DNA from 2 places in the Cohnella yongneupensis genome. Region 1 is predicted to be linked to the other one. Evidence: a T-box and tRNA genes for the amino acid it is inferred to sense, from the RefSeq annotation. Region 1 holds a T-box; the other holds one or more tRNA genes.
The links. The T-box of region 1 lies ahead of leuS (leucine--tRNA ligase). A T-box ahead of a tRNA ligase gene usually reads a tRNA of that ligase, here a tRNA-Leu.
Positions count from the first base shown of each region.

Region 2: it encodes a tRNA-Leu, which carries the amino acid that the T-box ahead of leuS (leucine--tRNA ligase) is inferred to sense. The anticodon was not compared.

Region 1 covers NZ_JBHSNC010000057.1:112,628-117,068, reverse strand. Annotated here, with positions in the region: gene ACFPQ4_RS21865 (hypothetical protein) at 1-3, opposite strand, end outside; gene leuS (leucine--tRNA ligase) at 100-2,532, opposite strand; T-box leader at 2,622-2,835, opposite strand; gene queE (7-carboxy-7-deazaguanine synthase QueE) at 2,916-3,656, opposite strand; gene ACFPQ4_RS21850 (6-carboxytetrahydropterin synthase) at 3,649-4,092, opposite strand; gene queC (7-cyano-7-deazaguanine synthase QueC) at 4,089-4,441, opposite strand, start outside.
Region 2 covers NZ_JBHSNC010000021.1:77,676-82,116, reverse strand. Annotated here, with positions in the region: gene ACFPQ4_RS06955 (ATP-dependent DNA helicase) at 1-1,024, opposite strand, end outside; tRNA gene ACFPQ4_RS06950 (tRNA-Leu) at 1,102-1,188, opposite strand; gene ACFPQ4_RS06945 (carboxymuconolactone decarboxylase family protein) at 1,336-1,821, opposite strand; gene ACFPQ4_RS06940 (hypothetical protein) at 1,896-2,105, opposite strand; gene ACFPQ4_RS06935 (hypothetical protein) at 2,190-2,516, opposite strand; gene ACFPQ4_RS06930 (xanthine phosphoribosyltransferase) at 2,608-3,180, opposite strand; gene ACFPQ4_RS06925 (hypothetical protein) at 3,446-4,150, shown strand; gene ACFPQ4_RS06920 (glycoside hydrolase family 15 protein) at 4,309-4,441, opposite strand, start outside.

The DNA of each region.
Region 1 (4,441 bases):
CATCTATGCGCACCTCCTTGAAATAAAAAACGCCGCCTGCCCCGGACGGGGCAAACGGCGTGTTCTTCACGCAGAGTGAAACAGATTTTGTGCCGCAGCTTAATTAGCCACGATATTTACGAGCTTGCCTTTAACCGCAACGACTTTGCGGATCGTTTTGCCTTCGATCAGCGCTTGAACCTTCTCGAGGTCCATCGCGATCGCTTGCATGCCGGATTCGTCAAGATCCGCGGCGATGCTGACGCGATCGGCGATCTTGCCGTTCACTTGCACGACGATCTCGACTTCGGCGTCTACCGTCAGCGAGACATCGTACGCAGGCCATGGCGCATAAGTGACGGAGCCTTCTCCGCCCAGCTTCTCCCACAGCTCCTCGGAGATATGAGGAGCGATCGGCGCCAGCATTTGAACGAAATGCTTCATCGCCTCTTTCGGCAGCACTTCCGACTTGTAAGCGTCGTTGATGAAAATCATCATTTGGCTGATCGCCGTATTAAAGCGCAGGCCTTCGTAGTCCTCGCCGACTTTCTTCAAGCTCTTATGCCACGTGCGGCGGAACGATTCCTCGCCCGAAACGTCCTTGATCTTCTCGTTCAGGCTGCCGCTGTCGTCTACGAACAAGCGCCATACGCGAGCTAAGAAGCGATATACGCCTTCTACGCCGTTCGTGTTCCATGGCTTCGTCGCCTCCAAAGGACCCATGAACATCTCGTACATCCGGAGCGTATCGGCGCCGAACTCTCCGACGATTTCATCCGGATTGATGACGTTGCCGCGGGATTTGGACATTTTCTCGTTGTTCGTGCCCAAAATCATGCCTTGGTTAACGAGCTTATGGAACGGCTCTTTCGTATTCACGACACCGATATCGTACAGCACCTTATGCCAGAAACGAGCGTACAGCAAGTGAAGGACCGCGTGCTCCGCGCCGCCGATATACAGGTCGACCGGCAGCCATTCCTTCTGCTTCTCCGGCGAACAAATCGCCTCTTCGTTGTGCGGATCGATGAACCGCAGGTAGTACCAGCAGCTGCCTGCCCATTGCGGCATCGTATTCGTCTCGCGGCGACCGCGACGGCCTGTCGCCGGATCGACGACGTTCAGCCAGTCCTCGACGTTAGCCAATGGCGACTCCCCCGTGCCCGAAGGCTCGATCGCGTCGATATCCGGCAGCAGGAGCGGAAGCTCCGATTCCGGAACCGTGTCCATCGTGCCGTCTTCCCAGTGAATGACCGGGATCGGCTCGCCCCAATACCGTTGGCGGCTGAACAGCCAATCGCGCAGACGGTATGTGACTTTTCCTTTGCCTTTGCCGTCTTTCTCCAGACGAGCGATCATCGCGGCGATCGCTTCCGCCGTGTTCATGCCGTTCAAAAAGGCCGAGTTCACCAGCTTGCCGTCGCCCGTGTAAGCCGCTTCCGCAACGTTGCCGCCCTCGACGACTTCCAAGATCGGCAAACCGAACTTCGTAGCGAATTCCCAGTCGCGCTCGTCGTGGCCAGGTACGGCCATGATCGCGCCCGTGCCGTAGCCGCCGAGCACGTAGTCCGCGATCCAGATCGGCACTTTCGCGCCGTTAACCGGATTGATCGCGTATGCTCCCGTGAACACGCCGCTCTTATCTTTCGCCAAGTCGGTACGCTCAAGGTCGCTCTTGCGCGCGGCCGCGTCGACATACGCGCCGACTGCAGCTTTTTGCTCGTCGGAAGCGATAACGCCCACCAATTCATGCTCAGGCGCCAATACGCAGTACGTCGCTCCGAACAGCGTATCGGGACGCGTCGTGAACACCGTCAACGCCGCATCGTGACCCTCGATCGCGAAGTTCACTTCCGCGCCTGTCGACTTGCCGATCCAGTTTCGCTGCATGTCCTTGATGCTCTCGGACCAATCCAGCTCCTCCAGATCCTCTAACAGCCGTTCCGCGTATTCCGTAATGCGGAGCATCCATTGACGCATCGGCTTGCGGATAACCGGATGGTTGCCGCGTTCGCTAAGACCGTCGATGACTTCCTCGTTCGCAAGCACCGTGCCCAGTGCCGGACACCAGTTCACGGGCACTTCCGCGACATATGCGAGACCTTTTTTGTACAGCTGTATGAAAATCCATTGCGTCCACTTGTAATAATCCGGATCCGTCGTGCTGAATTCGCGATCCCAGTCGTACGAGAAGCCTAGCGACTTGATCTGGCGGCGGAAGTTGTTGATGTTCTCCACCGTAATATCGCGCGGGTGGCGGCCGGTTTGCAACGCGTATTGCTCAGCTGGAAGGCCGAACGCGTCCCATCCCATCGGATGAAGGACGTTAAACCCTTTCATCCGCTTATAACGGCTGACGATATCGGTCGCCGTATAACCTTCAGGGTGACCTACGTGCAACCCCGCCCCGGATGGATAAGGGAACATATCGAGCGCGTAAAATTTCGGTTTATCCGCATCCTCGGTCGTGCGGAACGTCTTATTGGCGTCCCAATACTTTTGCCATTTCGGCTCGATCGTCAACGGATCGTATTGCTTGTTTTGTTCGCTCATCGTCTGTTTAAGCTCCTATTCGCGGGATATTCCCCTTACTTACATGCGCCAAAATACAAAAAATAAAAACCCCCCGCCCTAGCGAAATCGCTAGGGACGAGAGGTTAATTTCCCGTGGTACCACCCTAGTTGACGAAGCCCCTGCCTGAGGATTCGCCCACTTGAGCCCCGTAACGAGGGGGCGTCGCCGCGCTAAGCGCGAAGGCTCCAAGGCGAGTTCATCGTAGTCGTCGTCCGGCTTGCACCACCCGCCGGCTCTCTGGGCGACTTCCATCGATTACTATTCCTCTTCACAGCCATAATGTATGCCCTTGATTATAGCGATTCGAGGCAAATGATGTCAAGTTCCGCGCACCTGCGTCCGCGCCGGCACAGACACCTCTTTACACGCCCCGCTTGTTCCCCCACAACCAAGCGTGCAATTGAGGAAGAACGCGTACGTCCTTCAGCTCCTCCGATGACATAGCCGTATCGACGAGCCATAAGTAACGATCCATCAGACGACGAAGCAAAACGGATGAATCTTGCTCCTTCACGTCGTCGTTCCCGGCTTGCAAATAAAAAGTAACGCCCGGATAACGGTGATGAACAGAGGTTGCGTATCGTAAATCGGCTTCGTCGAAAATGACGACTTTGAGACTGTACGATCTTCCTTCCGACCGCAACTTGCCGACGATCTCGTCCAGCACGTCCCAATCAGTCGTCATGCCGGAGCTCGGAGGCTTGGGCGACAGCGTCAAGTCATCGATGCGATGAAACCAATCTTGCCACCGGCTGCCTTGCGTTTCCAATGCCACCTTCACGCCCTCGGCATGAAGCAGGTCGATCAGCTCGCCAAGCTGAGGCAACAACGCGGGGTTGCCTCCGGACAGCGTAACGTGCGAGAAAGTCGAACCGCCGACCTGTCGCAGCTCCTCCCAAACTTCCGAAGCTGTGATCATACGGATATCTTGTTTGCCCGAGCCGTCCCACGTAAACGCCGAATCGCACCAGGAGCAACTATAGTCGCAACCCGCCGTGCGGACGAACATCGTCTTTTGCCCGATGACCATGCCTTCGCCCTGCACCGTCGGTCCGAACACCTCTAGTACCGGAATCCGGCGCCCAAGAGCTTCTTTACTCATGCGCGCCTCCCGCTCCCGGTCGATAAATCACGTAACTCGTCGGCGTCTCCCGCAGGAAAACTTGCACGCAACGCGGCTTATTGTCCATACCGTCCAAGTAACTTTGCACGATGTCGCACAGCACTCTGGCTACATTTTCCGTCGTCGGATACCGCTCGGGAGAATCGTCTCCGAAGTATTCGGAATGACCATTCAGCACGGAATGGTCGAACTTGTCGTGCACGAGCTTCTTGATCGTCGAGAAATTAACAAGAAAACCGCTCTCGTCCAACCGGTCTCCGGCAATCGTCAAGTTGGCGAAATACGTATGTCCATGCATTCTTGCGCAATCTCCAGCGTGCTCGGAAGGCACGTAATGAGCGGCGGCGAATTGCATATCTTTGTTCAGTTCATAGCGATAAGGGTGCTGTACGAATGGGTAAATTTGCTGAATCATAGACGTACTCCCTCGCTTTGGGCCGCTTCGTACTCCCGCAGCCCTCTGCTGCGAAGCAAGCAAGCCGGACACGTGCCGCATCCGTCGGCGATAACGCCTTCGTAACACGTAAGCGTACGATTGCGAACGAAATCAAGCGCGCCGAGATCGTCCGCGAGCTGCCACGTCTGCGCCTTCGTGAGCCACATAAGCGGCGTGTCGATGACGAACTCGTAGTCCATGCTAAGATTCAGCGTGACGTTAAGCGACTTCACGAATATGTCGCGGCAATCCGGGTACCCGCTGAAATCGGTTTGGCAGACGCCGGTTACGATATTTTTCGCTCCGACCTGCTTAGCCAATACGGCCG
Region 2 (4,441 bases), on a different contig from region 1:
GGCAGAACTGGCGCACCTCTTCAAGCAGTCGTTCGCTCAGCTTAATCCGCTTGCGATCCGAACCCGCGATATCCTCGCTCTGCCGCGAAAGCGTCTCGAACAGCGCTTCGCTCCGATCGATCGCTTCGTCGATACGCAAGGCTAACGTTTCGCGAATTTCATTTTGCAACAATCGGCTGATCAACTCTACGAATACCGAATGCTTCAAACGGTACGTCAACGCCTTCTGGGCGGCCGATTCCAGCAGATGCCCTTCGTCGAATACGACGGCGCAATGATCCGGCAGCAACGGCAGTTGACCTTCCCTTTTGCGTCCCTCGTACGTCCATACGTGTTCCATATAGAAATCATGCGAGCAGATGATCAAATCGCCGGATTTCCGGTAGTGCTCGCGGGATAACGTCTGTCCGCAACGATGTCTTTGCGGGCAAGTAAAGCAATCCTGAAACGAGTCCCAGCTGATCTTGTCCCACTGATGATCGTTCAAGTGCGGGTATTGCTTGCGGTCTCCGTAGGCATGGAACGTTTGCAGCGCTTCATGCTTATGGACGAATCCGGGCAATTCATAGTGCACCGTTTTATACAAATCCAAATCCTCGAAGCCTGCTTGCGCCTGATCCAACTTGACCAAACAAAGGTAACGATCCGGCGACTTAGCCAATCTCGCGTCGATCGCAAGGCTCAAATGCCGGGTCAGCTTGGCCAGATCTCCTTCCGGCTTCGCCAACTGTTCGATTAACGATTCGTCGGCGCAGGCGATAACCGCCGGCTTGCGCATGTAGCGCGAGTAACAGATCGCGTACAACAAATAGACGAGCGTTTTGCCCGTTCCTACCCCGGCTTCCGCGAACAGAGTCTGCTTCTCGGCGAACGCTCTTTCCATTTGGTAAGCCATATAAATTTGCTCGTCGCGCACCTCGAACCCGGCTTCGGGCAATATATCGTAGAACACGTCCGCGACCCATTCGCCTACCTGTTGAAGAAAAGGCCTGGCATGGTCATATTCAAAAGGGTATCGATTCAATGTTGGCTCTGCCTCCAAATTGTTCTATTCATAAAAAAGAAGCTCCGGGAGACCGGAGCTTCTTGCGATTGTATAGGTGGTGCGGTCAAGAGGACTCGAACCTCCACGTCATTGCTGACACTAGAACCTGAATCTAGCGCGTCTGCCAATTCCGCCATGACCGCATGCTATAAAGTGTATTCGAGGGTTTGTCTTCATCGCATTACCGCATTACTAACCAACCTTGTCTCGAGCACGTATCTTATAATAGCACGTGGCTTGAAGCGAAGTCAAGCCAGGCGAGGAAGTTCTAATTTTCAGTTAATGGTCTATCAATACGAAGGCGACACCGCGGTACCGCCGGGAATCGCCATCCCTTCCCAACCTTCGTCCGAAGCGAACTCCGTGTCCTGCAAATAGTCTTGCAAGTGGCTGCTGCGAAGCTTGTCCGGTTCGATTCCATGGAACAGCGTTCCGTTGCCTCCGGCCGCATGAAGCGCGCCGCCTACCTGCATCACGCCTTGCGATAGCGCGTGCCCGCCCGCCGTTGCGGCTACGACCGCTACGGCTTCCATGATCTGCCGATCGCTGGCGCCTTGCGCAAGCGCCTCTTGCACGTGATACTGCATCGAAATCTCGTTATTGGCGTATAGCGATACGCCTAGCGCGATCAATTGCTTCGTGAGCGCGTCCAACTCGCCGTCCGCGAGACATTGGCTCGCGAATTGATCATAAGCGTCCTCGACCTGCGGCAGCATAATGGACGTCCCCGCTTCACCCTCGTTATACTTAGCCAATTTTTGTTCCATTAACGACATGATTACACCCCCCGGCGTTTAACCGTACGTGATGAATGGATCTTGTCGTCTACTTTGCCACAATGAAGGGTAAATCATTCCACCCATTCGCGCGGTTCCGAAGCCAATTGCATCGGGTAGCCGCGCTTCACTTTAATGACTTTCCGATTCGGTCTGCGCATCAGTACGTATTCGTCGTCCCAAGCGACGACGATGCCGACCACGTCGTTCTGCTCGAGCGCGTCTCTGACTATTCGTACCTTTGTGCTATCCACGCGTAATTGATCCAGTTGATCGTCGTTCATCGTTATCGCTCCTTCATATAGATACAAAAACAACCCGCATGGATGGAATCCTCGCGGGTTGTTTCAAGCGCGCCCGCCGGGCGCTCACCCTACGTGCTCTCTCGTATCGTTCGTTTCATACCAGCAATCCAGCACTTTGCTCGACATGACCCGTTTGTTGACATATTCGGCTTGCTTCTCGGTGAACCGTTCCGTCCATGCGATGCCAAGCTCTTCGGATAGTCTGACGATCGTTAATAGCTCCGACCATGCGACATATCTTTTATACCAGAAAAATTGCGGATGCTCGATCATATACGGATACAAGTCGTCGAATTCCGTATGTTTGCAGTCGAGCGCGCGCTCGAAGTGGATTTTGGCCGCTTCAAGCTTAGCTAGAAAAAACTCACCTGACAGTTCAAGATTCCCCATTTGCTGCTCGCCTCCCCCTGCAAGTTACTCCTATTATACGATAAAGTAATTCAATTGGGAAAGAAGGTAATTGCTCCAATTCCGCGTCCGGTTACTCGCCGAACGTGATCGTATTGTCCTCGAGCGATTGGATTTTGACGAGCGTCTCGACCTTGAATCCAAGCTCGCGCAGCGTGCGGCCTCCGGCCTGGAACGACTTCTCGAGCACGATGCCGATGCCCGCGAGATTAGCGCCCGATTGCTCGATAATTTTGATTAGTCCTCTTGCCGCGTCGCCGTTGGCGATAATATCGTCTATGAAGAGCACCGAATCGTCCGGACTAAGCAGATGGCGCGACACGATCAGATCGGTGACGATCCCTTTGGTGAACGACGGCACGCGTTCGCAATAAGCATCCGGCTCCCCAAGCAGCGTCTTCTTCCTGCGCGCGAACACGAGCGGTACGCCTAGATGCAACGCAGTCGCGAACGCCACCGGTATACCTGACGATTCGACCGTGATGACCTTCGTGATCGGCGTTTCGGCGAACCGTTTGGCGAATTCCTTCCCCATCTCCATCGTCAGTTGCGGGTCGACGCCATGATTCAGCAGCGAGTCAAGCTTCAAGACGTCCGAATTAATAACGCTCGCTTCCTTCAAAATTCTCTCCTTAAGAATGTCCATGTTTCCTCCACCGCCCGTTTCTTTTCCGTTTAACTTATCATATCCTTTTCGCTCGCGCAACCAGTAAACAAGCTGAATTAAGGGGCTAAATGCTTAGCCCGTCACCCCCGTTTTTATCCATTTTACATTATCCGCAAGTCCTGTTTCGAAGCGACATTATGCGACAAAAGAACTGTTTTGCCAAGTTTTTCATGTTGGACGCAACTTTTGCCTGGTACAATGTGTCATACTAGATATAGCTATTGCGGAAGGGAGAAGATGGGACATGTTGGGTCACGCGAATCGATTGCTAGCCTTGTTATCGGTTATCGCTTTAAGCGCCGTTTTAACGTCTTGCAACGCTAACGAGCGCCCTAACGCCGCTTCCGAACCGAGCTCATCCGCTTCTCCTATCCAGAGTTTCGCCGCTTCTTCGCCCGATTCGCCGAGCTTCGAGCCTATATCTTCGCCACTTTCGGAGCCCGAGGCCGCAAACACGGCCGACTCATCGGACGATGATCAAGATAACGGCGTAGGCGTGTCCAACGCGCAGCCTTCGGACGATTCGCCGACCGTTGGGTCTCCTGTTATCGCGGACAAGCCATTCGACGGAGGCCATCCGATGCTTCACGGCATCGCGCTGATGGAAACCGATGCTTCGATCGAAAGTCGATTCGGCACGTCATCCGCGAAGTACGCACTGCCAGGCGATTCTACTACAATCGACATGTGGGATTATCCGGGATTTTCGGTCGGATTTAACTCGGACGGCTTAGTCGTCTTTATCGAGATTTCGTCCAGCGACGTAACTTCCGGCGTCTTGGGATTGACAACCGGCATTACCGGCTCGGAAGCCGCCGATCTGTTGCAAATTCTTGATCACCCGCAAACGCATGTGCTCACGATGGAAGTCACGGGCGGCTGGCTGAAGCTGGACCTCGATCCCGACACGCACGAAGTATTGTCTATCAAGCTGATCGGATCGCAATAACCTTTCGTTGCGTACTCCTCCCTTCCTATCGAAATCCCCTTCGCTCAGGTTGTCCCCCCTCCCTGAGCGAGGGGGATTTCTTGCATTCTCGCGCAAAAAAGCCATCCGCCGACCGGATTTCCCGTCGGTGGATGGCTTTGCGGCTTCCTGTGCAATTGTTATAGCTGACCCTTCTCCGCAAGGAGATGAACGGCCAGGATATACATCGCGTGCGACCAAGTCAGCGGTACGACCCAAGCGGTCTCGCCGGTGTTCTGATCAACCTGCTCCGGAAGTAAACCGGAAGGCGTC